One region of the Winogradskyella pacifica genome, then DNA from elsewhere that is predicted to be linked to it. Evidence: riboswitches for the same ligand, from Rfam matches in the RefSeq annotation. Region 1 holds a riboswitch; each other region holds the start of a gene.
What was found. Region 1 has a riboswitch for S-adenosylmethionine ahead of DFQ09_RS11925 (trans-sulfuration enzyme family protein). Riboswitches for the same ligand answer to the same signal wherever they lie in the genome.

Region 1 (10,249 bases):
CTGATTACCTTGTTTATGAATTTGATTTTAATAGCGGTTCAGAAACAAGTATTGCTATAATGGGTAGAGGTATTGGAAGGCCTAATACACCACCTGCTGATGCTAGTGATTCTAGACCCTGGTTATGGTCTTCAGGTGAGGATGAGATTAGAGTTGATTACTTAACAGTAATAAATCAAGATGCTTTATCTATACAAGAGTTCTCTGCTGCTAATTTAAAAGTTTATCCTAATCCAGCTAAGTCAAATATTACTATTATATCATCAAATCAATCTCAAGTAGATTCTGTTGAGTTATATAATATTTTAGGTTCTAAATTAAAAACGTATTCTAGCTTAGTTGATAACACTATCAATATTTCAGAGATGTCTTCAGGTATTTATTTACTCAAAGTAAACTCTGGCAATAATACAGTAACAAAACGTATTGTAATTGAGTAATTTATAGTCTAATTAATCTTAAAAGGGCAACTTAAAACCATATAAGTTGCTCTTTTCTTTTACCATAAATTCTGATGTAGTAATTAAGCAATCATTAGATATAGACTTGTTCATTAGAACGTAAATTTATATGTAAATTGCTGTTTCTAAACCATTATATATTCTACACTTTTTAAAATAACGTTGATTTTGAAAGAGGCCATAAAATACATGATAATTAGTGCGCTGGCATTTACATTTATGAATGCTTTTGTGAAATCTTTAGACCATTTTAGTGTTTATCAAATTGTCTTTTTTAGATCTATAGGGTCGTTATTTTTTACACTTCCATTTTTATTGAAAAATAAAATTTCCCTACTAGGAAATAAAAAAGGATTATTGATAATGCGAAGTATCTTCGGACTCATTTCAATGACATTATTCTTTTTGTCTATAAAATATATTGCCATGGGAACAGCGGTTTCAATACGATATATAGGTCCAATCTTTGCCGCATTCTTTGCCTTGTTATTCTTAAAAGAAAAAATAAAGCCGATACAATGGTTGTTTTTTCTGATTGCATTTATAGGCGTACTTGTGTTGAAGGGATTTGATACCGAAATGGAAATTAAAGGAATTGTGTTTGCCTTAATATCGGCAGTGTTTGTCGGTTTGGTTTACATTACCATCCGAAAAATTGGAGGTGAAGACCACCCCGTAGTTGTGGTCAATTACTTTATGATTATTTCAGCCGTTATTGGTGGTGTGTTAGCTATTAACGATTGGGTGAATCCTGTGGGTAAAGAATGGCTAGTTTTATTAAGCTTAGGTGTCTTTGGCTATTTTGCTCAATTGTATATGACCAAAGCCATGCAAGCCGGAGAAACCAATCAAGTAGCTCCTCTTAAATATCTTGAAGTTATTTTTACCATGATAATTGGCTTGTTTTGGTTTGGAGAAATTTATACCATTTGGAGTGTTTTAGGAATTTTACTTATTGTCTTGGGTTTAACATTGAATGTTGTGACTAAGAAAAAATAAATGACATCATGTTTAGAATAACTCAGAAGCAATAGCTTTTACATTATCACTCTTTCCCATCGAATAATAGTGAAGCACTGGGACACCGGCTTGTTGTAACTCTTTAGATTGCGTAATTGCCCATTCAACACCAACTTGTCTAACCTGTTCATTAGTTTTACAACGGTCTACAGCTTCTATTAAATCTTCGGGTAAATCAATTTTAAACACTTGAGGTAATAATTGTAAATGACGCTTTACGGCAATAGGTTTAATACCAGGAATTATGGGTACATTAATCCCTTCTGCTTTGGCTGCTTTAACAAAATCAAAATACTTTTTATTGTCAAAAAACATTTGAGTCACAACGTAATCGGCACCAGCATCTACTTTTTCTTTTAGTCGTTTTAAGTCCGTCCTTAAGGAAGGTGATTCAATATGTTTTTCAGGATAACCAGCAACACCAATACAAAAATCAGATTTATCATCTGCTTCAAGCACATCGTGTAAATAATGTCCTTTATTTAAATTTTGAATTTGACTCACTAAGCCTTTAGCAAATTGGTGACCGCCATCACAGGCTTCAAAATATTGCTGATGCTTCATGGCATCTCCTCGCAAAGCCATCACGTTATTTATCCCTAAATAATGACAATCTACTAATAAGTATTCAGTCTCTTCTTTTGTAAATCCACCGCACAATACATGTGGCACAGTATCAACATCATATTTATGCTTTATAGCGGCACAAATACCAACAGTTCCAGGTCGCATACGCGTGATTTTCCGATCCAAGAGGCCATCTTTTTCAATGTAGAGATACTCTTCTCTAGAGGTGGTAACATCTATAAAAGGAGGTTTAAATTCCATTAAAGGCTCAATATTATTATAGAGTTGCTGAATGCTATTTCCTTTTTTTGGTGGAATAATTTCAAAAGAAAATAGTGTTTTTCCGTTGGCGTTTTTTATGTGGTCTGTTACTTTCATATCAATTGCCCACGAAAGTGGGTATCTCTTTAATGTTACATTTTATTGATCCCTATAGGGTTTTTGAAACCTTGTAGGATTGCTCTGTTGTGAAAGACCTGCTAGGTTTTTGAAACCTGCTAGGTCTAAGATTTTAGTCTAATTAATCTGCAATATTCGGACTCAACCATTTCGTTGCTTCTTCATTTGAAATTTCTCTTCGTTTACTATAATCTTCAACCTGATCTTCTTTTATTTTTCCTAATCCAAAATAGCGCGCTTCAGGATTGGCAAAATAATAACCACTGACACTGGCTGCTGGCCACATCGCTAAACTCTCGGTTAGTTTTACACCAATGTTTTCTTCAACATTTAAAAGTTTCCAAATGGTTTGCTTTTCTAAATGATCTGGACACGCAGGATAACCTGGAGCAGGCCGGATTCCTTTGTAACTTTCTTTAATTAAATCATCGTTAGTTAAGTTGTCATCATCAGTATAATTCCAATGGTTAATTCGTACCTCTTTGTGTAAATATTCTGCAAAAGCTTCAGCTAAACGATCGGCTAAAGCTTTAATCATAATGGAATTATAATCGTCGTGGTCAGCTTCAAATTTTGCGGCTAACTCATGAGTTCCGAATCCTGTAGACACACAGAAACATCCCATATAATCTTGTTTTCCTGTGGCTTTTGGAGCAATAAAATCTGATAACGCAATGTTGGGTTTTCCTGCTGCTTTTTTAGATTGCTGACGAAGGGTTAAAAACTCATATGTATTTCGACTGCGCTCAGCATGACCTTCTGGTAGTGTAATTTCAATATCATCATCATTCACTGTATTAGCTTCAAACAACCCGAAGATGCCTTTTGCCTTCAGTAATTTTTCATCAAAAATACGTTTCAGTAATTCTTGTGCATCAGCAAATAATATAGTGGCTTGTTCACCAACGATTTCATCCGTTAAAATCTCTGGATATTTTCCATGCAAATCCCAACTTCTAAAAAATGGAGACCAATCGATAAAATCTTCAAGTTTGGTAATGTCAAAATCGTCTACTATTTGAATACCTAATTGTTTTGGTTTTACAATTTCAGAGGTGTTCCAATTAATTTTGAATTTGTTTTTCCTGGCCTCAGCAATCGTTAAATATTCTTTTTTCTTGGTGCGTTTTAAGAATTGTTCTCGGAATTTATCATACTCTTCGCGAATCTGATCTTTATAAATTTTACTGTCCTTTTTTAATAAATCACCAACTACTGTTACCGCTCGTGATGCATCGTTAATATATACAACAGTATTGCTATAATGTGGTGCTATTTTTACGGCAGAATGTGCTCTAGAGGTTGTAGCTCCCCCAATTATAATTGGAATTGTTACGTTTTGTTTTTCGAGTGCTTTAGAGACATAAACCATTTCGTCTAGCGATGGTGTAATTAAGCCGCTCAGCCCAATAATATCAACCTTTTCTCTTATGGCGGTTTCCACAATTTTTTCAGGGGGAACCATAACTCCAAGGTCAATGATTTCATAATTATTACAACCTAAAACGACACTCACAATATTCTTTCCAATATCATGCACATCTCCTTTGACGGTTGCCATTAAAATTCGTCCTGCAAATTCTTGTTTTCCGTCTTTTTCTGCTTCAATAAAGGGTTGAAGATAGGCCACTGCCTTTTTCATGACGCGAGCCGATTTTACCACTTGAGGCAGAAACATTTTACCACTTCCAAATAAATCACCAACCACATTCATACCAATCATTAAATGACCTTCTATAACATGAATCGGTTTCTCTGAAGCTTTTCGTGCTTCTTCAACATCTTCTATAATAAAGGCATCAATACCTTTAACTAAAGCGTGTGTAATTCGTTCTTGTAAAGGATCGCTTCGCCACTCTAAGACTTTATCTTCCTGTTCTTTTTTCTGCCCTTTTACCGATTCGGCATAATCCAATAAGCGTTCTGTAGCATCATCGCGTCTATCGAATAAAACATCTTCGACACGCTCTAATAAATCTTTATCTATTTCATCATAGATCTCAAGCATTGTTGGGTTAACAATACCCATATTCATACCATTTTTAATCGCATGATATAAAAAAGAGGAGTGCATCGCTTCACGAACAACGTTATTACCTCTAAAAGAAAATGACACATTACTGACACCTCCAGAAACATTAGCATAAGGTAGATTTTCGCGAATCCATTTGGTGGCTTCAAAAAAGTCGAGTGCATTTCTACGATGCTCATCCATGCCTGTGGCTACAGGAAATATATTAGGATCAAAGATGATATCTTGAGGCGGGAATTTAAGTTCGTTGACCAAAATATGATACGAACGTCGGCAAATTTCTATACGTCTGTTGTAAGTATCGGCTTGGCCATCTTCATCAAAAGCCATCACCACAACAGCGGCTCCATATCGCTTAATAAGTTTCGCTTGGTGCTTAAATTGCGCTTCTCCTTCTTTTAAACTGATGGAATTAACCACACATTTACCTTGAGCAACTTGCAAGCCAGCTTCGATAATTTCCCATTTAGAACTATCAATCATTAATGGAATTCTAGAAATATCGGGCTCTGAAGCAATGAGGTTTAAGAAGGTCGTCATGGCATAAACACCATCTAACATGCCTTCGTCCATATTAACATCCAGAATTTGTGCGCCACCATCAACTTGATCTCTGGCAACTTCTAAAGCTTCATCGTATTTTTCTTCTTTTATTAAACGAAGAAATTTTCGAGAACCAGTAACGTTTGTTCGTTCACCTATATTTATGAAATTACTTTCAGGAGTTACTACGAGTGGTTCTAAACCAGAGAGCGTTAAATACTTAGGGTTGTTAGTTGTTGGTTGTTGGTTGTTGGGTGCACTCATGTTATTCTTTGGATTTGAAATAATTAATGAATCCGTTTAGTAATTTTTTACAAGATGTTACTTGTATTAAAATAGTCTCTAATTGCGCTTTAGAGATATCATTTAAATCAAAAGCTAAATAAAGTTGCGTTTCTAATTCAAACAAAGAACCTCTTGATATATATAAAAAATGAATAGTTTCTTTGTTAGATTGTCGTCCTAATCCTTCTGCAATATTTGATGGAATTGATATAGAACATCTTTTTAGCTGATTCGTTAAAGCGTATAATTCTTCTTTAGGGAATAAATCGCTCAGTAAATAAACGTTTTTCACAAGTTCCCTAGAGGATTTCCAAACATCTAATTCTGTATAATTCATTTCTTCTTTTTTAAAACTGACAACCATCAACTAAACACCAGCAACTAATTGCCTCGGTTGATACTTTTCAGCCACTTCCGCAATTGCTTTTATATGCGCAGGACTCGTGCCGCAGCAACCACCAATTATATTTATTAAGTCATCTTTAAGGTAGTCTTCAATAAATTGCTGCATTTGCTTTGGTGATTCTTCATATTCCCCAAAGGCATTTGGTAAACCTGCATTTGGATGTGCTGAGGTGAAAAATTCAGTTTCGTTAGATAAACGTTGCAAGTAGGGTTTTAACTGTTCTGCTCCCAGGGCACAATTAAAACCAACACTTAATAGTGGAATGTGTGATATGGAAGCTAAAAAAGCTTCTACTGTTTGTCCCGATAAGGTTCTGCCAGAAGCATCTGTAATGGTTCCAGAAACCATAATTGGGATATCGATATGGCGTTCTTCCTTTACTTCTTCAATTGCAAATAATGCCGCTTTAGCATTTAAAGTATCAAAAATAGTTTCCACTAAAAGTAGATCAACACCTCCATCAATAAGTGCTTCAACTTGTTGTTTGTAGGCGATGCGTAACTCATTAAATGTAATCGCTCTGTATTCTGGTCGGTTCACATCTGGTGATAAACTCGCTGTTTTGTTGGTTGGGCCAATGCTTCCCGCTACAAAACGTGGTTTTTCAGGGTTTTCTTTTGTGAATTTATCAGCGACTTGTTTGGCGATTTTTGCAGATTCAAAATTCAATTCGTACACTAGATCTTCCATGTCGTAATCTGCCATGGCAATTGTAGTTCCCGAAAAGGTGTTGGTTTCTACAATATCTGCTCCAGCTTCAAAATATTTTGCATGTATTTCTGCAATGGCAACCGGTTGTGTTAGTGATAGTAAATCATTATTGCCTTGTAATGGAGACGGGTAATCTTTAAAACGTTCTCCCCTAAAATCTTCTTCGTTGAATTTGTATTGCTGAAGCATCGTTCCCATGGCTCCATCGAGAACTAAGATGCGTTTTTCTAATTCTTTTCTAATATCTGCCATTAGTTTAAGGCTTGTTTTAAATCGTTAATAATGTCTTCAGGATGTTCTAAACCAACAGAAACTCTGATGAGTCCACCTGTTATTCCAGTTTGTAATCGAATATCTTCTGGTATTTTAGCGTGTGTTGTAGATGCAGGATGCGTTACAATGCTTCGTGTATCTCCTAAATTTGCAGATAGCGATAATAGTTGAATCGCATTAAGAAACTTACGGCCCGCTTCAATGCCACCTTTGATTTCAAAAGCTACAATGGTGCCACCTTGTGACATTTGTTTTTTTGCTAATTCGTATTGTGGATGCGATTTTAAAAAAGGATACTTTACAAAGTTCACGTTGCCATGCGATTCTAAAAAAGTAGCAACTTTTAAGGCATTGTCGCAATGTCTGTCAACCCTAACAGGTAATGTCTCTAAGCTTTTTGATAAAATCCAGGCATTAAAAGGTGATAAAGCTGGGCCCGTATTTCGAGAAAATAAATAGATTTTTTGAATTAATTCTGAACTTCCAACCGTTACACCACCTAAGACTCTGCCTTGTCCATCAATTAATTTTGTTGCAGAATGAATAACTAAATCCGCACCAAATTTAATAGGTTGTTGCAAGTAAGGTGTGGCAAAGCAATTATCGATTATGAAGATTAAACCATGTTTTTTCGCAATATCTCCTAAGCGCTGTAAGTCTAAAATATCGACAGCTGGGTTGGTTGGACTCTCAGCGTAAATTACTTTTGTATTGGGTTGAATTAGACTTTCAATGGTATCCAATTCATCGATTTTAAAATAGCTATTTGAAATATTCCACTTTGGTAAAATGTTATTAAATAGGGTTTGAGTTGATCCAAAAATACTACGACAAGACACAATATGATCGTCTGCATTTAATAAGGCGGCAAAGGTTGAAAACACAGCAGACATCCCAGATGCAAAAGCATACCCACGTTCCGCACCTTCCATTAAACAGATTTTCTCTACAAATTCTGAGGTATTAGGATTAGAATAACGACTGTAAATATTACGTTGTTTTTCGTCTGCAAATGAGGCGCGCATATCTTCGGCATCTTCAAAAACATAACTCGATGTAAGGTATAAAGGGCTAGAATGCTCTAAAAACTGCGAACGCTCTATTTGAGTACGTATCGCTTGTGTTTCAGTATGTTTTAAATTCATTTTCTAATAATTTAAGTAAATCAATAAACTTAAATACGCCACAGACGTATGTATAGAAAATGTTATAAAGAATTGTAATTACAGGTGAGTAATTATAGTTTGGTTATCTATCCAATTGCGCGATAAATGAATCGACAATAACGTAGAAGTTAGCACCTTCTTAATAAGTTTAAGGGTTGCTAAGGTTTCAAAGGGTCTAATCCCTCCACCTTTCTTGATAACATTTCAATAAGTTGCTTGAACTTTGTAAGTTACAATATTCCGAAAGAAAATAGGATTATACAAATTTTATTCACTTTATTTTAGCGAAGGCATATTGCATTTTAATTGTAACTTTGATTTTCCCTAAAAAAAAAAATTATGTTAGAAAATTTCTGGTTTAATGTACAATATGGCATGAACCATGTATTAGATATTAACGGTTATGACCATATTCTTTTTTTAATGGTATTGGCTGTGCCTTATGTTTTTAATGATTGGAAACGTGTCCTTGTTTTAGTAACGACATTTACGTTAGGACATACACTATCATTGGTTTTGGCAGCTTATGGTATTGTAAGTATAAATGGTGAATTGGTAGAGTTTTTAATACCAGTCACTATTTTAATTATGGCTATTTATAACGTGTTTACTGCGGGTAAAAAATCGAAAACAGGTAAAATTGGCTTATTGTTTTTTACAACCTTGTTTTTCGGAATCATACACGGCTTAGGTTTTGCAAGAGAGTTTAAAATGTTTTCTGGTCAATCGGAAAATAAACTAGAACTTCTTATAGAATTCGCTCTAGGAATAGAACTTGCCCAAGTTATCATTGTTTTTATTGTCTTGTTTTTAGGATTTTTATGTCAAACAGTCTTTAGGTTTTCGCGTCGCGATTGGGTTATGGTAATTTCTGCGGTTGTAATAGGCTTGGTTATTCCAATGATACTGGAGAGCAATTTTCTAAAATAAGCCAAAAAGTTTGGTAAAACTTTAACGAGAAGGTAATGGCATATAAAATACTATCCGTTTATCTTCGTTACGTACATAGTACGTTTGTATAACACTAATTATTAATGTCAAAGGCAAAACAATTACGCTACGATAAAGCTTATTTAAGAATTGCGAAAGAATGGGGGAAATTGTCTCATTGTAAACGTAAACAAGTAGGTGCACTTATTGTTAAAGATAGAATGATCATTTCTGATGGTTATAATGGTACACCAACAGGCTTTGAGAATTATTGCGAAGATGATGAAGGTTATACCAAGTGGTACGTTTTACATGCTGAGGCAAACGCCATTTTAAAGGTTGCCTCATCAACACAGTCATGTAGAGGTGCAACGTTATACATTACGCTTTCACCTTGTAAAGAATGCAGTAAGTTAATCCATCAAGCAGGTATTGTCCGAGTCGTTTACCAACAAGATTATAAGGACTGCTCAGGAATTGATTTTCTAAAAAAAGCAGGAATTGAATTAGAACTTATAGAAGATTTAAATGCAGATTCCCCTTCAGACGGGAAATAGTATGGCAACAAAAAATAAATACATACCACTTATTATTGGTGTTGCAATAGCAGCAGGCGTTATTATAGGTGGGAAATTGAATTTTTCTGACACCTCAGATAATCTCTTCACCACAAATAGCAAAAAGGATAAACTCAATCGGTTAATAGATTATATCGATTACGAGTATGTAGAAGAGGTTAATACAGATAGCATAGTAGATGTTACTGTCAATGGTATTTTACACAATTTAGATCCGCATTCAACGTACATTCCTAAAGAAGATTTAGAACGAATTACCGAAAACATGAAAGGTGATTTTGTTGGTATTGGTATTAATTTTTATGCTTATAATGATAGCATTGCGGTAATTAGACCTACGGAATATGGTCCGAGTGAGCGTGCTGGTATTATGAGTGGTGACCGCATTCTTTTTGCGGATGGAGACACACTTTATGGCTCTAATATCTCGACTGAATTTATAGGTCAGAAACTAAAAGGAGATGAGAATACGAATGTGAAACTTACGGTTTATAGAAAGGGTGAAGATGAATTATTAGAGTTTGATATTAAGCGAAAAGCCATACCTATAAAAAGTATTGATGCAGCCTATATGCTTACCGATGATTTGGGATATATAAAAATGAACCGCTTTGCCGAGTCTACCTTCAAAGAATTTAAATTGGCGTTAATTGAATTAAAAGAACTTGGTGCTACTAAATTAGCCTTGGATCTTCGCGATAACCCAGGTGGTTTTTTAGGTATTGCGGAGCAAATTGCAGATGAATTTTTAGAGGACGATAAGCTTATATTATTCACAAAAGATAAGCGAGGAAAGGAAGAACGTATATACGCCACCAAACGCGGAGACTTCGAAGAAGGAGAACTCTATATTCTTATCAATGAAAATTCGGCATCAG
Region 2 (10,249 bases), on a different contig from region 1:
TGCGATATAAGCTTGCTTAGCAGCATGGTTAAAGTTTTCTTCCGCATCTTTTTGTGGATATGAGCTTAGTAGCATTTGGCGATAGTTTTCCCAACCTTCGTTTTTAAAACCACGAATCTCATTAGTTAAATCGAACATATAATTGATTCTATCTGCCGTGTACGTGTCCCAAGCTGCAAAAACGAGTAGGTGAGAGCAGTCTGTAATTACCGACTGGTTCCATGCTACAGGTTTAATCTTTTCTTTTATCTCTTGATTTTTAATCACTATAATCTCAAAAGGTTGTAAACCACTTGATGTTGGCGCCAAACGTGCTGCTTCTAAAATGCGTTGTATTTTTTCTTCTGGTACCACGTTTCCATTCATTGCTTTAGCGGCATATCTCCAATTTAATTTATCTAATAATTCCATATTTATAATTTCTTTTTTAAGCGTTGTTTCCTAATTTATTAATGTCATCTGACGTTATAATCACATCAGCATAATGGTTTGTATTTGCTAAGTATATCATAGCTTGCGCTATGGTTTCTGCATTTACTATTTTGTATTTCTTTAATTTACCGATGAATAGCGGTTGAATCACTTTAAAAATCACCAATCCTATTTTTTCTAATGGTCTAGATTCTTGTCTATCACCACCAATTAAAGATGGTCTTAGAATAAATGTTTTTTTAAGCTGCTGCTTTAAGACGTTGTGTTCCATTTCTCCTTTCGTCTTATTGTAAAACACAGTACTATTTTTATTCGCTCCCATTGCTGAGATAACCAAAAATGTAGGGATGTTATTTTCTTTTGAAAGCTTTGCAGCCGCAACCGGAATTCCGAAATCTATTTTCTTATATAGTGTTTTGTCTGGTGTCTTTTTCGCCGTGGTACCAATACAGCAATACACCTCGTCTGCTGTAAAATCATCTTTAAATTGGTTAAGCTCTAATAGATCGCCAATAAATTGTTTGACTTTATTTGGTAAACCTTCAATTTTTGAGCGTGAAAACAATTTAATGGTATCGTAACGGTCGTCTTCAATTAATTTTTGAAGTACTAAACCACCAGTTAAACCAGATGCACCTAATATGATTGCTGTTTTTTTCATACTATAGACACGTTTTTATACTGCTCCAAGCCGATTGATAAGCCTCTTCTAAATGTGCTTTATCTAAGGTAAATGATCCTCGTTTTTGAGTCATCATTAAAAATGATAAAGGGTTGATAGCGTAAGCATATAATATATAATCTGAAAGCGGTTTTATAACCCCTTCTTTTTTACCACGTTCCCAAAGATCGAGTAGTGGTTGTAAGTGCTTAATGCCTTCTTGTCTACTTTCCTCATCTATCATTGGAGTATTATCACACTGTGCTAAAAACATGGCATGCTCACATTCGTTGAGTTTAAAGTCTGCGATGCGTTTCCATATCATTTCAAAGCCTTCTTCAATTGGCATGTTAGGATCAAAATCGGCAAATGCATAATTGGTGTATTCCGCCTTAACATCTATATACGTTTGATTAACTAAGTCTTGTTTATTTTCAAAATATAAATAAATGGTTGCTGGTGACACATTAGCCATTTTAGCAATCTTACTCATAGGAGTCGCATGAAACCCGTTGTTGTTAACCAACTCTATGGTTGCCTTAACGAGTGCATTACGTTTATCTATACTTTTTTGAAGTTTTGCCATTGTGTTTAAATTCTGATACAAATATACGGCAAAAATGAACGTTCATTCTTTTTTTAACAAAGGTTTATGTTTAACCACTAAACAAGCACCAAAATATTCTAATAAGATGAGTGAGATCTGTTTAACCTAATCCGTTTTAGAGTTTACGTTAATTTTAGAATTGCTTCTGAATCCAATAAATAGAGTAGTAGACAATAATAGTAACACTAAATACCATGTATTAGATACCAAATCCACATACGTAATATTACCCTTCGCGAAACTCAATATCATTAACACTTGCGCGCCATATGGTAAAAGTCCTTGTGTAATACAGGCAAACACATCTAAGATTGACGCCGTTTGTTTATTATCCAGGCCATATTCATCATTAATAGATTTAGCTATAGATCCTGAAATTATAATAGAAACCGTATTATTAGCGATAGCTGTGTTGATGGTAGAAACTAAAGCTGCAATGCCAAATTGCGCTGTTTTCTGATTTCTAATCAATGTTTTAATTTTGACTAAAATAAATTCGATGCCTCCATTGAAAGCTACCAAAGCAGCTAAACCACCTGTTAATAAAGATAGCAGGAAAATTTCTGTCATGTTGGTAAAACCTGTATAGCTGATTCTTGTAAATTCAATAATTGAAAAATCCCCATAAAACACTCCTAGAATTCCCGCTGAAATCACACCCAACATCAAGGTTGTAAAAACGTTAATACCTATTATAGATAAAACAATCACAATAACATAAGGAGCAATCTTTAATATGGAATACGAATAGGCGACGGTTTCTGTACCATCCGTTTGCAGACTTAAGCCTTGATAAATAAGAATTCCAATAGTTACAAGCGCTGCAGGTAAGGCAATCTTAATGTTGGCTTTAAATTTATCGCTCATTTTACAGTCTAAAGATTGGGTAGCTGCAATGGTAGTATCCGATATTACCGATAAATTATCACCAAACATAGAACCACCTAATAAGGCTCCGCATAAAATCCCCAAAGAGAAATCACCAGTGTCCGCAAATCCAATCACTATAGGTGCCAAAGCTACAATAGCACCAACTGAGGTTCCCGTTGAAACGGATAAAAAAGCAGCGATGATAAAGACACCAAAATAAATGTATTGGCTATTAATGAGGTCTAATCCTAAATGAACAATCGTATCTACACTTCCCGTGGCTTTTGTGACGGCCGCAAATGCACCAGCCAGTAAATAAATTAAGCACATGGTGAGTATTTTCGGATCTCCACAGCCTTCTAAAAGTGTGCTAATTTTAGAATTGATGGACTGCTTAAACATGAGAAATGCCACTAGGATTCCTGCAATAACCGCAATAGGAGCAGGTAAGGCATAAAAGTCATTTTGAATAATTCCAACACTTAAAAACGTAATGATGAATACAAAAAATGGAAATAAGGCTTTAAAACTTGGGGTAATTGGTTTTATTGACGACATGAATCTGTTTTTTCAGAATCAAAAAAAGTAGACAACAAGTAAATACGTGGGAACTAGTGTAACGTTTTTTCCAAAGTATTTGGCTTATCATATTTAGCACCTTGCTCGTTACTGCAGGTTGCTATCTCTTTTTGAGATTCTTGATAATTAAGTGGGCAAAACTAAAGGGTTTTTAAATACTAAAACTTAAAATTGTGTTATTTTTTTAAACTAAACTTTAAAGTGCGTTTTTCGAATTAAATATTAATCAAGTAATTTTTATGATACATCTTTTTATAAATATCTTTACTAAACATGTATAACTGTGCTGGTTTTTTAGACACACCAACTTGTTTTTCATCTAAAGGAATGATGTACTTTTTATTAATCAGTTTTCGTCTGAAGTTACGGTTGTCAATCTCTATTCCTAAAATGGATTCGTAAAGATCTTGCACGTCGTTGATTGTGAATTTATCTGGAAGTAATTCGAATATAATAGGTTCAGCTAAGCATTTTGTTTTTAAATCTTCATGCGCTTCTTCAATAATCTGTTGATGATCGAATCCTAATTCTGGTAATTCTCTAAGCGGAAACCACTTGGCCTCATACTTATTATTATCAACATCAACATCTTCTGTTTTTAACAAGAAGTAATACGCTATGGTAATCGTTCTAAGGTTAAATTCTTGATTTTGAACCCAGATAAGATCTTTTTCATTTGATAAACGATCTGGATTTCCAAAGGCCTTAAACTGTTTTTTATACTGATTGGTCAAACCTGTTAGCTCCTTCAATACACGAGTTGCTGATTCATCTAAGGTTTCATCGTCATACACATGATATCCTGTAAGTACATAATCATCAACCAAGACATCCTTAGTCCTTTCAGATTCTAAATACCGTTTTATAAGTAGCACATTTAATGATTTGGTATTGGTATCGTATCCAAAAACCACGCAATCTACAGATAAATTAAGAATTTTATTAGGCGCCATAATATCAAATTATGTGATAAATGTAAATAATTATACCGAATAAACGTCATAATTACATTAATTATTAATTTATTGAATTCCTTATAAACAAAGCTTTTAAGTATCAATATACCATAGTATCAAGATAATATGATATATTTTTATATTTCAAATTAACAGTTATTCAAATATTATTTTATACATTTGACTAATAAACGTAAAAATGACGTTTATAAATATAACAGGATTAGAATTGTTAATACACAGAATTACAATTGCGTAATTCTTTATTCAGAACATAACCTAACGAGAAATACAATGGCATGTACGTCAGAATAAAATATTTAACAAGACTAATTTTAATTTATAAAACATGAGCGCAACCAATGATTTTCAGCAATTTGAAAGCTTAGAGGACGAACAATTACCAATTGCGAAACATAAATTACACAATTGGACGCATTTTGCTGGTATTTATGCCGCCGAGCATGTTGCTGCAACGGAGTTTGTTATTGGTGCTACTTTTGTCGCGCTAGGAGCTACAACAAAAGATATTCTATTAGGGTTATTAATTGGTAATATCTTGGCTGTTTTAAGTTGGACGTTCATTACATCGCCTATTGCTGTAGATACGCGATTAAGCTTGTACACCTATCTTAATAAAATTGCAGGAGATTCAATGACCAAACTTTATAATTGGGCTAATGTCATTATTTTTACAGTGATTTCTGCAGCAATGATTACAGTATCTGCAACAGCTGTTAGGTTTGCGTTCAATATTCCACCACAATTAAACTGGTATCCCACCAATTCTTGGTTTGTACTCATCGTCTTAATTGTAGGATCAGTCGTTGTATCTATAGCTATTTATGGTTTTAAAGCCGTTTCTGAATTTGCTGGTATTTGTGCTCCTTGGTTATTTGTGATGTTTACGTGTGGTGCTTTTGTGCTGTTACCAGCCTTATCTTTAGAAGTATTAGGTAAGCCATTACCAAATGGATGGGCCGATTTTATAAGCTTAGGTGACCAATCTATCTGGACAGGAGTGAACAGTGATGGAGAAGCGGGTATCGGTTTAACAGAAGTCATTGGTTTTGCTTGGGCTGCAAATACCATTACGCATTTTGGACTTATAGATATGGCCTTATTCCGATTTTCTAAAAAGAAAATATACGGATTAACAACGAGTACAGGCATGATGTTTGGCCATTATGTCGCTTGGATTTCTGCCGGAATTATGGGCGCTGGTGCAGCTGTTATCATCGGGAAATCTATAGTAGAATTAGATCCTGGTGATGTCGCTTATTACGCCTTAGGATGGTCAGGCTTTGTTATTGTAATTGTAGCAGGTTGGACGACCGCAGTTGCTAATCTTTATAGAGCTGGTTTGGCAGCACAAGCGATATTTAAAAATCATTCGCGTAAAAAAACCACCATAGCAGTTGGTTTAGTTACTATGGTAGTGGCCTGTTTTCCGTTTGTATTTTCTCAAATACTACCATTACTTACTTATGCTGGTTTATTAGTGGTGCCGGTTGGAGCCATTGTATTTTCAGAGCATCAAATATTTCCTCGAATTGGTTACACACGTTATTGGTTACACTATCGCCAATTAACGGTTAGCACTCCGGCTATTGCTTCTTGGGCACTTGGCCTTGTATTTGGTTTTGGACTAAACGCATTAAATGTCATGTCTTTCTTTTATTTATTTATACCAACTTGGATATTCACAATCGTCGTTTATACATTTTTAGCAGGACGCTATGGCGCTAAACGTAAGTATCCAGAAGCTGAAGAAAAAGAAAGGATACGCAACATCAATATCTCAAAATTTCAAGAGCAAAAAGCAGAAGGTGAGCGCATAATCATTAAAGACACATCACTTTTTACTAAATTATTAAGAGGTATTGCTTTACTTGTTTTACTCATTACGGTCGTCTTAGCCTGTAATGTTTTATTTGGCAGTGAAGATGCGGAGATGTACACACAAAATCGAGAGGTATTTTATAAGTATGCATTTATCTGTACAGTAATATATTTTGTAACAGCCTATTGGGCACTTAAGCGTGGAAAAATTAAAAACACCTAAATATCATGGAACATAACATCAAACTTAATCAAAAGAGTTTAACAGAAATTTCTAAAAGAATTTCTTGTCCAACTTACGATAGAAGCCAACTCAAAACGGGTATTGTACATATTGGTATTGGTGGTTTTCATAGAGCTCATGAAGCTTATTATACCGATCAATTACTACACAATACCGCAATAACCGAATGGGGAATTTGTGGAGTGGCCTTACTGCCTTCTGACACTAACATATATAACACGTTAAAAGCACAAGATGGTCTTTATACCTTAATGGTTAAAGAGTTTGATGGCTCACTGACCAAGCGTGTTATTGGCTCTATTACCGAAATCCTTTTTGCCCCAGCAAATCCGATAGAAGTCATTCAAAAAATGGCGAGTCCGGAAGTTAAAATAGTCACCTTAACCATTACAGAAGGCGGTTATAACTACAATGAAGCTACCAAATCATTTGATAAGGAGAATCCTGCAATTCTTCATGATATCGCACATCCATCAGCACCCAAAACCGTATTTGGCTATTTAACTCAAGCTTTAAAACTGAGAAAAGAGAACGGAAGTAAAGGATTTACTATTCAATCTTGCGATAATATACAAGGCAATGGAGATATGACCAAAACAATGCTTTTGAGTTATGTGCAAATGGTAGAACCAAGTTTGGTAGCGTGGATTGAAGAACATGTGTCCTTTCCAAATAGTATGGTAGATCGTATTACACCAGCAACATCACCTAATGATATTGAAAGATTACAAACAGAAGCAGGTATCGATGATGCTTGGCCTGTGGTGTGTGAACCTTTTAAACAATGGGTTATTGAAGATGATTTTGTAAACGGCAGACCACTTTGGGAAGCTGTAGGAGCACAGTTTGTTGAAGATGTTGTGCCTTACGAAAAAATGAAATTAAGCTTATTAAATGCAGGACATACAGTCCTTGGTGTTTTAGGAGCATTATCGGGTTATGCAACCATAGATGAAGCGGTTCATGATACTCAAATAAGTACGTTTTTAAAACATTATATGGATACGGAAGTTACACCAACTTTAGCCGATTTGGAAGGTGTGGATTTAGAAGCCTATAAAGCATCCTTATTGCAACGTTTTGGAAATGTAAACATTAAGGATCAAATAGACCGGATTTGTTCAGAAAGTTCTGCCAAAATCCCGATTTTCGTTTTACCAACAGTAACGAGCAATTTAGAATCGAATAGATCTATTGACTTTGCCGCTTTTTTAATGGCAGCTTGGGCAATTTATAGCTTAGGAAAAGACGACAACGGAGATGATTTAATAATAAAGGATGCTATAGCAACCACTTTACATGATAAAGCGGTAGTCGCATCAAACGGAAATCCTACAGCATTTTTAGAAATTGAATCTGTTTTCGGTCAACTTAAAACTTCTGAACGCTTTGTTGCAGCTTACACTTCAGCGTATCAAAATATAACAAAACTCGGTACCGAAAAGAGTGTTCTTAATTTGAACAACAACAACTTAAATACGATCTAAATGAAAAACATAGTTTGTTTTGGAGAAGTGTTATGGGATGTATTTCCTAACCGCAAAAAAATAGGTGGAGCACCTTTAAATGTAGCCTTACGGTTGCAATCCTTAGAGAATAATGTGTCTATAATCACCCGGATTGGTGACGATTCAGATGGCGATGGTATTTTTCAATTTATAAAAGAAAATGGAGTTGCTGTTGATGATATTCAAATAGATTCAGAATTAAAAACGGGAGAAGTGGCCGTTTCATTAAATGAAGAAGGTTCCGCTTCTTATACAATAAATTACCCAAGAGCTTGGGATCGTATTCAATTGACAAAAAGCGCTAAGGCTATTACTTTGGCTTCAGATGCTTTTATATTTGGAAGTCTAAGCGCTAGAGATTATAATTCTAAACAGACACTTTATTCCCTTTTAGAAATTGCTTCTTATAAGGTCTTTGATGTCAATCTTAGAGCTCCATATTACACTAAGGAGGTTTTGAATCATTTGATGGAGTCTTCGGATTTTATTAAGTTTAATGATGATGAAATCATAGAGATCGTTACACATCTTATTATGAAAGCTGCCGATTTTAAAAAGTTCAGCAATCATGAAATTTCAGAAATCATTGATAAGCTAAATTCAGAAACACAGAACTTAGAAGGTAGTATAAAATTTATTGCGCAGCAGACCCATACAAAATCAATTTGTGTCACATTAGGCTCTAAAGGCGCGATACTATTTTATAATGACACTTTTTATTACAATAAGGGTCATAAAATTAATGTCGTAGATACGGTAGGTGCAGGGGATTCTTTTTTAGCTGCTTTAACGGATAAATTACTCAAAGGAGAAGCACCGCAAACCGCTATTGATTTTGCTTGTGTCGTTGGTGCTATTGTAGCGAGTAGTGAAGGAGCTAATCCTAAACTAAACCCGAATGACATAGACGCCTTATTAGCTAAACATATAAATTGCTAAACTCTAGAACCCTAACTAGTAGCAATTTCAGAAAAGCTTTGTGATGTAATCATAAAGCTTTCTTTTTTAATAAAAATCTAAAAATACATCGCTTTTCTAAATAAATTTTTCTTTAATATCCTCTAGTTTTATAACCTTGGTTTTAGCAATAAAATCCATAAATAGATACATGGCTATTATATGGCAACTCACTGCTAATACCGTAAACGTTTTATCATATAACAAAAACTCATTAATAACAATTAAGGTAATTTGAAAAAAGGTAAAAATACTAGATGCTAATAAAACGGTACCATTATGGTACGTGTCTCTTATATAAATTATAGCAACCGTTATGTTGTAAATGATTAAACTAACACTACATATAATAAGAAAGAACACGTCAATACCGGGTAGAAAACTAATAACCAGGTCCAAAATGGAATAAAGGACATAAAAAATCAATATTGAGCTAACTATAAACGAAAAGGATAATAACGATTTCAACTTACCTTTATGTAAATATTTCTTGAGACTCAACGCGCAGCATATTAAATATACAGAAGCAAATATAGCAATCCAAACAAAACAATTTTCAAAACAAGAAGACGCTAACAGATCAGAAACTAATATGGCCAACAAGGCTATAATAAATAACGGATTAGCTTTCTTTTTGGTGAGATTTATGTATTTGAAAATAATAGAAAAGATAACAATAGGTAAAACATAAACAAGCTGTTCTCTTTCTAGGCAGATACTCACAATTACGGTTGCTAAAAATGAAATATAAAATAGACCATCAATAAAAGTTGTCTTATTAAAAAAACGAATATCGACTTCTCTAGTTTTAGTCATTAAAAGAAAAAGTATTTGTTATCATAGTACCAAATATACTTAATTTGTTTTTTAAAAAAGGACTCAATCCATTTAGAATCAGTCTTTATACTGTTTGTTTATGTTTCCACAATATAAAATAAATTGTCCGAAAAAAAGTACATTTATAAGTAATAGTTATCCATTAAGACAACGGATAACTAATGACAAGAGAAATATATATTAGACCTATGCACGAATAGTCGGTACACAAGTTCCTCTTTTTAGCATCATATATTCACCGTTATTTTTAAACTCACGGATCGAAGTACCAGCGTAACGCTTAAAGGTTTTAGACAAGTGACTAACATCTGTAAATCCGAGCTCATCAGCAATCTGAGTTAATGTAAAATCGGAATTTAGTAAACGTATTTCCACTAACTTCAATTTCGCTTTAATAATGTATTCGCGCAAAGACATGTGGACTTGTTTTTTAAAATATTCACTAACATAAGTCGAAGACATCATAAAAACATCCGCTAAGTTTTCGACTTTTAGTAATTCTGTTTTGTCTATGTTTTCATTAATATAAGTAAGCATTTTGACAATTCTGTCGTCACTGTTGTTTGGAACTTCAAAATAATTACTCTTTTTAATATTTCTGATAAGTATTTCTAGAACACTCGTCATAAGACTTGTAACAAGGTTAATTGAAGACTCCCCGTAACTTCTAGATTCTTGCAAAATCATTTCTATTAAACTTCCTAAATGATTTCTATCGATTTCGTTTTTAATAATATCTCCTGGCAATTGATTGTA
Region 3 (10,249 bases), on a different contig from region 1:
TCGTTATTTTTTAAATCAGGTTGAAATTTGAAAATCTCTGTCAATGATAACTGAAACGATGGGAGATTTAAGTTGACTTTAGTGGTTTCAGGCGTTTCTATTAATTTTGAAAGTGACTGATACTCTAAATGTGCATAGCCTGAAATTGAATTGTTATTTAATTTGAATTTTAAATCATCCAAACGCATATTTTGATCTGTTGCGTTAAAATTAACAGCCAATTGATTAAGGTTTAACCCTGAATATTCATTAAAATTTAGTTGTTCTAAGTCTAGTGTCGCTTCTTGATCCTTTAAAGAAATGTCTTTCGCTTGAAGCGTAAAATTTGAAAGTGCGATCGCATTCGGGTTGAAAATATCCTTTGTAGGTTTTGCGTTACCCACACTATAATTTATGTGATTGTTTTCAAAATCAATAGCAGCAATATTAATTTTTAGTTGCGGCCATTCAAATGACGTGATGTCCGTATTGACTTCGTTTGTAACGTCTTCAATTTTTTGTGTTAAGCCATTAATTTCAGCGTCTGTGGTTAAGCTGATTTTAGAATTTTTAAGCGTGATTTTTTTAAGATTGAAATCACTAGCCGCTAAATTTATGAGTGGTGATTCTGTTGAGAATTCCGAAATGTCAACATCTGCAATCAAACGATCGGGTTGCGATTCGTAATAAGCAACCACATTGTTTAATGCAATAGTTTCAAAAGATAATTTTGGTAAAGGAGTCTCTGAAGTTGTGGTGTCAATCGCTACTGGTTTTTGAATAAACTTAATATTGGCATCGTTAAGTTCAATCGTTGAAGCATCAAAAATCATGTCTTCAATATTGGTAGTATTCATATTAGCCTTCAACTTGCCAATTCTAAATCTAGAATCGATGCCTGCAACCGCATCATCAAAAACAATATCGAAATTGTTGAAATTTAAGTTGCCTAAAACTAGATTAAGTGGAGTGGAAGTGGTGTTTGTTGCAACGGTTGTCGTATCCGTTGAAGCAAAAGCATCAATTAGAAATTGAAAGTTATAACCTTCAATACTATCTTTTCTAATCACGTTAGCGCGCAAACCATCCCAATCTAAAGCATCGACCCCGATACCATTACCTCTTATGATTTTAATTAGTGGCATGTTAGCCTCCAATGATTTTGAATAAACTAGAGTATCTCCTTTTTTATCTTCGAGATAGAGACCATCGAGTTGTATATCACCATCAAACGTAATAAAAAGTTTTTCTATGGAGACTTTAGTTCCGGTTTTATCAGAGACGTAACTGACCGCTTTATCCACAATAATACCTTGTCCCCAAGGGCTACGAACAAAAAGAACGACTAGAAAAAAGAACACAAGAATGCCTAGCAGTACGCGTAAGGTTCTGCGAAACCAACGATATTGTCGTTTTTTTGGTGCTTGAGGCTCTGTGTTTTCGATCTTATTCAATAGTCAAATATATACGTGTAAAAGTATAACTATTGTCTTTAATGCTAATAATATTAACGCTCTCACATTAATTTTTAACTAAAATTAAAAGTTGATTAATTGAAGTTTCGTTTTAAAAAGGCATCAGCATTAATAAATAGTAATCGGTCAATAATTTCTTCTGCTGAAATTTGATTCTGTGTTTGTAATTTTGAAGCATTAGATTTAAGATAATTTTCAGCGTTTTTGATAAGATAAGGTTTTATGTCTTTTATGTTTTCGGCAGTCCAAAGTCCTTTGATTGGGTTTATGATGCCATCAAAATCAGAGCCAATTGCAACAGTTTCCCAGCAAAATAATCCGTTTTCGTCTAGAATTTCGCCTATACGTTGAATTTGGTTCCATATTAATTGAGATTTATTCTCATAACGTCTCTTCGTATTTGGCCAATAAACGCGCGAGCTTCTAATTGCTTTTTTGCTGCCAATGCGGCGTTCGTCTAATTGCAATCCAAAAAGCCCTTTAGATTTTGCAATACGTACAATTTCCGAATCATAAAAGTTAATGTCAACATCACTAAAATTCTCGCTGAGTTTTGAGTCAGATATTTTCCATTCTTCAATGGAGCGTTTGCCATTTAGGGCTCCATGACTTACAATAATTGGAATATTCTCATTAATGTATTTGGTTTCTAATAATTTATAGTACGTTTTTCGAGCGGCGGTACTCATGTGTTTTACATCGATGAGTATGCGTTTGTTGTCAGAGTTATCTAAAAGTTTATCAATAACCTTAAATCCTAATTCTGTAATGTCTGTGTTAAGGCCTCTATTTTGTTCTTTTTCAATTAAGCCTATGCTAATACTTCTCGCGTGACCACAAATTTCATTATAAAAGTGATGGGCCAACGTAACAAAGAATGGTTTGTGGTCCCACTTTTTTACAGTTTCTATATGTTGTAAAACAGTGGCTTCATCTGCGGTGTCTTTGTCCTTGTCTAAGCCAGTTTCAAAAGCGTGAGCTCCTTCAATACTTGGTACAAGACTAATGATTTTTCTTTTAGCTGTTGAGGTTTTTATATTGTTGGTGATTTCAGAATAGCTGCTCACAAGTCGGTATGTAAATGTAACGTCATCTATAATTTGAGCCATATTATGCAATTGCATATAATAGTTGTACTCATCATTTAAATCTTGAAAATAACTAGAATGGTTCCTTAAATTATCGATCCGTTTTTGACTTACTCCTGCTGCTAAATTGACTAATAAATCTGGAATAAATTTAAAACCTAACATCCTATCTTTTAAAAAGTGTTTTTCAAAAGGGTATAAAGAAATAATAACAATATTACAATCTGTTTTCGCTAAAGCTGTAAGGTCGGTTTGTGTGAATTTTGTGAGGGTAAGTAATAAGTTTACGTGTCTTTCAAGAAAATTCGGAGGACTATAATGCCAAATAGAATTTTTTCTACCAGTATTAAGACGGTTTTGTTTTTGTGGTTGATATTTAAAACTCTTCCCGTAAGGTTTTAAGGAAGGGTGACAGTGAATATCTATATAAGACTTGTTCATTTTTAATTGATTAGGACATTGAAAATGGAGGTTTTTTATAAGAACCTAAGAGGTGTTGTCGGTAATATTGTTTTCGGATCATTGCTTTTTTTATTGCTTTACGTTTTCAATGTAAGTGTTCACGCGTCTTTCAAGAATTGACAAAGTGACTGTGCCTTGTTCTAAAATAATTTCATGAAAGTCGCGAATATTAAATTTTGCACCTAATTCAGTTTCTGCTTTTTGTCGTAACGCTCTTATTTTAAGTTCTCCAATTTTATAGGAAATCGCTTGTCCTGGCCAAGAAATGTAACGGTCGGTTTCGGTAGTGACTTCGTGTATGGATAAAGCTGTGTTTTCAGACATATAATCAATCATTTGCTGTCTTGTCCAACCTTTGGCATGTACACCTGTGTCTACCACTAGTCGGCACGCTCTCCACATTTCGTAAGTTAACTGACCAAATTTCTCATAAGGAGTCGTGTAAATATTCATTTCATCAACTAAATATTCTGAATATAATCCCCAGCCTTCGCCATAAGCCGATAAATATAAGTTCCTTCTAAAACGAGGAATTGTTTTGGGTAATTCATTATTCAGTGAGATTTGTAAATGATGCCCAGGAACAGCTTCGTGCGCTGTTAAAGCCGGAATTGTGTATAGGGTTCTGCTCGATAAATTATAGGTGTTTACCCAATAAAACCCAGCTGTTTCGTCGTTATAAGAATGTGAATATCGTCCTGCTGTATAATTTGGTGCAATCTCTTCTGGAACAGGAACAACTCCATAGGTGTTTCTAGGTAATGTTTTAAAGAACTTTGGTAATTCTGCATCGATGCGCTTTGCAATATCTCTGGCAAACATCATTAGTTCCTTTGCTGTTTTCGGGCGAAATTGTTCGTCAGTTCTAAGAAATTCTATGAAATCTGCAAAACTGCCCTCAAATCCTAAATCAGCAATAATCTGTTGCATTTCTGCTTTAATTCTTGCAACTTCAGTTAGTCCAATTTTGTGAATGTCATCCGCTGTATATTCATTACTCGTCGTGAAATAATTAATTCTATTTTGATAAAACGCTTCACCATTCGGAATGCTTGAAACACCCAATTCTTTTCTGGTATTTGGAAAGTAGTCATCTTCAAAAAAGTGTTTGATTTTTTTATACTGATCAATGGCGTTTTTTTGAACACTCGTTTTTGCAACTGTAATGATGGAATCTCTTAATGTTGTCGGAAAAGATTCTGGTAAATTAAGAAATGGTTTGTAAAATTGACTTGTAGTAACGTCTGAAACGATGTGCTTGTCATAGGTATCTTCATAATTATTAAAAACAGCCATTGGTTGTCCCATGCCCTCTTTTATGGCGGATCTCATGATGTCGATATTATAATCAACCCATTTTGGTAGATCATCAAGACGTTTTAAATAGTTGTTTGCCTGTTCTTTTGTGTCGAAGGTTGTGTTTCCCATTCGACTTAATTCCAAATGAAAAGCATACTCATTTGTAATTGTGTTTAAATAAGTTTTATATGTGTTTGTGTCAATTTTATCTTGTAAGACGAAGGCTAATAATTCTTTTGAAATTTTTTCGGATTCAGACAATCCCTCCTCTGAAATTTGTGCTAGTTCTTTCTTTAAACGCTCTGCGAAATCAGCTTCAGCATTATGATATTTAATGGTATTTTCAACAGATTCATTAGGTTTAAATTCATAATCTCTTTGGGCTTCATATTTTACAATAATGGCATTTAATTTATCAGAATTTGAAAGGGATTGAACGGATAATAATCCTAAACAGAGAATTATGACTAGAGTCTTGAAGTTATTCATATAAGATTTCTAAAGGTTATTTGCAGATTCATAAATTAATAAAACAGAAGGTAGGGAGCCTTTATTCTCTCTTTCAATATTAATTATGAGTCTATTAGCGTCATAAATATACGAGATAGATTGGAATTCTTATAGTCTCGTAATCGAGACCTTAATTTATGAAGAAATAATAATTTGGAAATATTTTTTGATTGGGAAGAATAGAAGGAAATTCAATGGTTTTTTTGTACTGAAATAATAGGTTTAAACTAACCATTTATTTCGATATTTTGCGAGCAAAGTCACGTTAGAGCAAATTGCTAACGTTTTAAAAATGACTAAAATAATTTATGTAAATTATTTATACAATGGAAAAATAATACTTCAAGTGGGTTTGGAATTTAAGCCACACACTTCTTACGATTTTCACAAACTTTGGCTTCCACCTTAAAAATAGGCTTCAAAAAACGTGCTAATTGATCAAATTCTATTAAAAAAGCATCATGGCCATGCACGGATTTAATTTCATGAATATGCACGTTGTCTTTCACTGCTTTTAAGTCCACATAAGTATTCCAGTTTTCATCCGCTTTAAAAAACAAATCAGAATTAATGGTGATGATATGAATATCACTTTCAATTTTTGAAGCGACTTCTAAAAAATCAGTTCTATTTCTCGTAATATCTATAGTACGCAAAATCTGATTCATCAGTTTATAAGCAGCAACCTGAAAACGATTGTCTAGAGCTGTGCCATGGTAACTCAACCAAGATTCAATGTTGTAAAGGGTATCGTTTTTCCTAGTGCGTTCAAATTTTTGAGTCAACGATTCTGGTGTACGATACAAGGTCATGGCGTGCATTCTAGCATCGACTAAAGGTTGTGACGAGTTATTCAATATCGCATCTTGAATATGGCAATTCGCAATGACCCAATCCGTGGATTTCCAGTCGGTCGCAATAGGAATCAAATGCTGAATTAAGCGTGGTTTTAGTGCTGCTAATTCCCATGCAATTCCACCACCAACAGAGCCGCCAATTACGGCAAATAAATTTTCAATTTCTAATTGCTCTATAGCTAAAGCAAACAGTTTTGCAATATCTCTTGCTGTAAAGTCTTTGTAATTTTTAATGCAGTTTTCTGCAATATTATCGTAGCCATTGCCAAGAATGTTAAACGCTAAAATCGTATAATCATTAGTGTCAATACATTTGTCGTCGCCAATAATATCATTCCACCAACCGTCTTCTCCAACTACATTTGAGTTTCCGGTAAGGGCGTGGTTGACTAAAATTATGGGTGCAGTATGTAATGCTTTACCAAAAGTTTGGTAAGACAATTTAGGGGTTATTGTCTTACCGCTTTCAGTAACATAATTAGTTAGGGTTGTGTAGTGTAAATGTGCCATGGCAAATTTTTATATAGCTGTATATTCTTTTTCTACGGAAATTTTTAAAGGTGTTTTATTCTGTAAATTATCTTTTACAGGACAACGTTCTTCAACAATCTGAAGCCATTGTGTTAAGACTTCGATACTAGCGTCAGTCTCTGGAATAAGATTGAGATTAATGGTTTTAAAGCCTGCGCGTTCTTTGGTAGATGTCCCTAGAAACCGATCAGGATTTAATTCGCCCGTCACTTCAATCTTTAAATTTTTAATTGTGAAACCTAATTCCTTTGCGACAAGATGTCCAACAACATTGGCACAACCAGCAAAGCCTGCTAAAATGTATTCTACGGGATTGGCATCTTCATCGGTGCCTCCTAAAGCTTCTGGTTCATCTACAACTAAAGTAAATTGTCTTGTTTTTCCTATAAATTGGGTTGCAGAAGCACTGTCTCCTACAACGGAGAATTTTAAATCACTCATGTTTTTGTCTTTTTAGTATTGAATATTATAAAACAGATGCCTTTATAATAAAAAACATCCGTTCTACGTCACAACTTAAATTTAATTTTGAAGGGCTTTTTTCTGTTTAACAACAGCAAAAGCCTCTTTTAAATCGTCTTTTAAATCTTCTATATTTTCAATACCTACAGACAAACGAATTAAATCTTTAGTAACACCTGTGGTTTCTTGCGCGTCATCACTTAATTGTTGATGCGTTGTACTTGCAGGATGAATGATAAGCGATTTTGTGTCTCCAATATTGGCTAACAATGAGAATAATTTGGTCGTATCAGCAATGGTTTTTGCAGCTTCGTAACCACCATCCACTCCAAAAGTGACGACGCCACTTTGGCCTTTTGGTAAATACTTTTTAGCTAACGCATTATACTTGCTAGATTTTAATCCTGGGTAATTCACCCATTTAACTTCAGGTTGAGATTCTAACCATGTGGCTAATTCAAGGGCATTTTTACTATGTTTTAGAATACGTAATTCTAAAGTTTCTAAACCTTGAATAATTTGAAACGCGTTAAACGGACTCAGCGCTCCACCATAATCTCGTAAACCTTCAATTCTAATTTTTGCTATAAATGCTGCTGCTCCTATGGCTTCGCTATAGACTAAACCATGGTAACCTGCAGAAGGTTCTGTGAACTCTGGAAATTTTCCGTTAGTCCAGTCAAAAGTACCAGCATCGATAATGATGCCTCCTAATGAAGTTCCATTTCCGGTGATATATTTAGTTAACGAATGAATAACGATGTTTGCACCGTATTCTATCGGATTTAATAAATAAGGTGTGGCTACTGTATTATCTACAATTAAGGGCACTTTGTGCGCTTTAGCTCCTTTTGAAATCGCTTCAAGATCTAAAACATCTAATTTCGGATTCCCTAAAGATTCTACAAAAAAGGCTCTGGTGTTTTCTTGTGCTGCTTTTTCAAATTCTTCCGGGTTAGACCCATCAACAAATGTCGTCGTAATGCCGTGTCTTGGTAAGGTAACGCTCAATAAATTGTAGGTGCCTCCATACAAACTGCTCGATGCAACAATATGGTCTCCTGCTCTTAAAAGTGTTAGTAAGGTTGTTGCAATTGCTGAGGTTCCAGAAGCTGTTGCAACCGCTGCAATTCCACCTTCTAGTGCTGCTAATCGCTGCTCTAAAATATCGTTTGTTGGATTGTTTAAACGTGTGTAAATGTACCCGGGAACAGAAAGATTAAATCGTCCAGCGGCTTCATCTGAATCTTTAAAAACATACGATGATGTTTGGTAAATAGGAACAGCTCTTGTTCCTGAAGTTAGATTGGTGTCGTGACCTGCGTGCAACGCTTGTGTTGCGAATTTTTGTGTACTCATTTTTCTAAGTTTTTGAGTTAATAAATGATTAAACCAAAAGCCAAATAAGCCTCTTTTGTTCCTTGAGCGTAGTCGAAGGAAGAAGCGTACTTAATAGAAAAATATTAAAAAGAAAATGCTAATTACAGATGAGTAATTAGTCTTGAGTTATCTATCCAATTTTTCGATTAATGAATCAAATAATTAAGTAGAATTTAGCACCTTCTTAGTAAATCTAAGGGTTGCTAAGGCTTCATAGGGTCATTCCCTCCGCCTTTCTTGATAACATTTCAGTAAGTGTTTGAACTTTGTGAGCACAAATATTGCAATACAAAAACTACAAATCCAAATAATTTGTCAATTTTATGAGTTTTTTGTGAAATTCGTAGAATTATGAACTTTTCTTTGCTAAATACTTAGTTTGAATAATTTCGCTCACAGGTTTGTTCTGAATTTTACTCTCTAGCCAAGAAATAATATCGAGATATAAAAACGCACGTCGTTCGTACGGATGATCTTCAAAAGTCTTCAGCGTTTTGTGTAATTCTATGAACGCATTTTTAAGATCGTGTGGATAAATATCCTGAAGTCCTCTAATGAATTTTATCATCTCTTTTTGTACCTCATGCAGGTCATTCATCTTAATTAAAAACTTGTACGTGCTTCGTAAAAGAGTTTCTAAATGATAATCTAAACCAGCTTCATAATGGGCTACAAGATTTAAAACTCTTGAGAAACAGAGTAAATCTTCACGCATCGAAAGTGTTTTGTTAGAGATGATTTTATCTAAATATTTTATACAAGCTTTATTGTTGCCAGCTCCAAATTGTAAACTCGCAAACTTGTAATAAAATATCATTTTGTGATGCGGATCTATTCTATTGCTAAATGGAATTAGTGCTTTTTCAATTTTAGGAATTAAATCTAAACCTTCCTCAAAACTCCCGTCAATAAAGTGTTGATTAATACTGTGGAAATTGGTGTAGAGAAAAACTAAAGTCGCCACATTTTCATCTTGTGGAAAATTAGATTTTTGAACAGTAGCTTCAAATTCTGAAAACTTTTCTAAGAATTTTTGTTTGTTGCCGATGAAAACAAGCGCTTCTAAAAGGTAGTTGTTGCCTTTTAAAAAGAATACAGGGTTCAGGTTAATCATGCTTGGGTTTTGATAAAATAAATCCACCCATTTTGAAGCGTATTTGTAACAATTTAAAAAATCTTGAAGCAAAAAGCTTTGCCATAAATTAGCTTTATAAAGCCATAATTTTTCTCTAAATCCTAATTTTTCAATGTCAACTTTTGGAACATGATTATTAAAATAATCAATAACCATGTTGGCTTCTTTTTCATTTCTTATATAGCCTGTTTTTAGAATAGTACTATAAAGTTGAAGTGATAAATTGGAGAGTTTACTGGCAATAACATTAAGAGAACTCAGTTCCTTGGCTTGTACAGCCAATTCATCTGCTCTGGTGCTAATGCTTCGTGTAATATATTGTGACTCAATTACTTTTTCGAGCTCAACAATCTCGAAAGCTGAATTTTTTTCTTCGTTAATAATCGCCAACTCTTTGGCTTTATCTAAAATTTTTAAGCTTTGCTTATATAGGCCTTTATGATACAAAATGGAAGCAAAATCGAGTTGTTCTCTAATTTGTGAACGCACATTTTGATGGGATGGATTGAGCTTAAGACTAATTAAAATTTGTTTGTATAAGTGCGCCTTTACATTGGCAAGTTGTTGTTTTTTTACAATGCCACTTTTTATAATAGAAGCTTCATTGTAAGTTTTAGCTTTGTCCAAAAGATTGAATAAATTCAAGAATTTAGAATCTGAATTTACCCCAAGTCTCCCTACGTAAAGTTTAAATTGCCGTTTTTCGGATTTTGTTAAGGACTTTACAAGTGAGAATAAATTATCTTTTTGGTCTTTAGTTATCAATAGAAAATAGATTTATAAATCTGTAAATCAGTTGTTTAAAGTATATTTTGGCGACTGAACATCGTAAACTAACTATATCAATAATGTTTAAATCTAAATCAAAACATACATTCGTTAGACAATACTATAAAATATATTTTGATATATGTCAAATAACAACATACAAATCTTCGATACAACACTTCGCGATGGAGAGCAAGTTCCGGGTTGTAAACTTAACTCAGAACAAAAAGTGATTATTGCAGAGCAGTTAGATCAGCTTGGAGTTGATGTCATTGAAGCAGGATTTCCGGTCTCTAGTCCAGG

Region 2: it holds a riboswitch for S-adenosylmethionine, as region 1 does, so the genes downstream of both, DFQ09_RS06745 (Na+/H+ antiporter NhaC family protein) here and DFQ09_RS11925 (trans-sulfuration enzyme family protein) in region 1, are expected to answer to the same signal.
Region 3: it holds a riboswitch for S-adenosylmethionine, as region 1 does, so the genes downstream of both, DFQ09_RS02045 (O-acetylhomoserine aminocarboxypropyltransferase/cysteine synthase family protein) here and DFQ09_RS11925 (trans-sulfuration enzyme family protein) in region 1, are expected to answer to the same signal.

What each region holds. Positions count from the first base shown of each region.
Region 1 is NZ_QREI01000005.1:169,812-180,060, reverse strand. Features, by position in the region: gene DFQ09_RS11955 (T9SS type A sorting domain-containing protein) at 1-440, shown strand, start outside; gene DFQ09_RS11950 (DMT family transporter) at 651-1,460, shown strand; gene metF (methylenetetrahydrofolate reductase [NAD(P)H]) at 1,473-2,426, opposite strand; gene metH (methionine synthase) at 2,569-5,286, opposite strand; gene DFQ09_RS11935 (four helix bundle protein) at 5,288-5,644, opposite strand; gene DFQ09_RS11930 (homocysteine S-methyltransferase family protein) at 5,675-6,676, opposite strand; gene DFQ09_RS11925 (trans-sulfuration enzyme family protein) at 6,676-7,842, opposite strand; SAM riboswitch class I at 7,943-8,066, opposite strand; gene DFQ09_RS11920 (HupE/UreJ family protein) at 8,203-8,793, shown strand; gene DFQ09_RS11915 (deoxycytidylate deaminase) at 8,898-9,350, shown strand; gene DFQ09_RS11910 (S41 family peptidase) at 9,352-10,249, shown strand, end outside.
Region 2 is NZ_QREI01000002.1:563,659-573,907, reverse strand. Features, by position in the region: gene DFQ09_RS06760 (NAD(P)H-dependent oxidoreductase) at 1-411, opposite strand, end outside; gene DFQ09_RS06755 (NAD(P)H-binding protein) at 428-1,093, opposite strand; gene DFQ09_RS06750 (TetR/AcrR family transcriptional regulator) at 1,095-1,679, opposite strand; gene DFQ09_RS06745 (Na+/H+ antiporter NhaC family protein) at 1,806-3,128, opposite strand; SAM-I-IV-variant riboswitch at 3,183-3,280, opposite strand; gene DFQ09_RS06740 (NUDIX hydrolase) at 3,365-4,102, opposite strand; gene DFQ09_RS06735 (purine-cytosine permease family protein) at 4,455-6,170, shown strand; gene DFQ09_RS06730 (mannitol dehydrogenase family protein) at 6,176-7,678, shown strand; gene DFQ09_RS06725 (carbohydrate kinase family protein) at 7,679-8,638, shown strand; gene DFQ09_RS06720 (hypothetical protein) at 8,735-9,472, opposite strand; gene DFQ09_RS06715 (AraC family transcriptional regulator) at 9,680-10,249, opposite strand, start outside.
Region 3 is NZ_QREI01000001.1:469,975-480,223, reverse strand. Features, by position in the region: gene DFQ09_RS02070 (translocation/assembly module TamB domain-containing protein) at 1-1,433, opposite strand, end outside; gene DFQ09_RS02065 (membrane dipeptidase) at 1,529-2,983, opposite strand; gene DFQ09_RS02060 (DUF885 domain-containing protein) at 3,074-4,792, opposite strand; gene DFQ09_RS02055 (alpha/beta fold hydrolase) at 5,173-6,180, opposite strand; gene DFQ09_RS02050 (OsmC family protein) at 6,190-6,642, opposite strand; gene DFQ09_RS02045 (O-acetylhomoserine aminocarboxypropyltransferase/cysteine synthase family protein) at 6,724-8,022, opposite strand; SAM riboswitch class I at 8,167-8,290, opposite strand; gene DFQ09_RS02040 (hypothetical protein) at 8,393-9,940, opposite strand; gene DFQ09_RS02035 (2-isopropylmalate synthase) at 10,089-10,249, shown strand, end outside.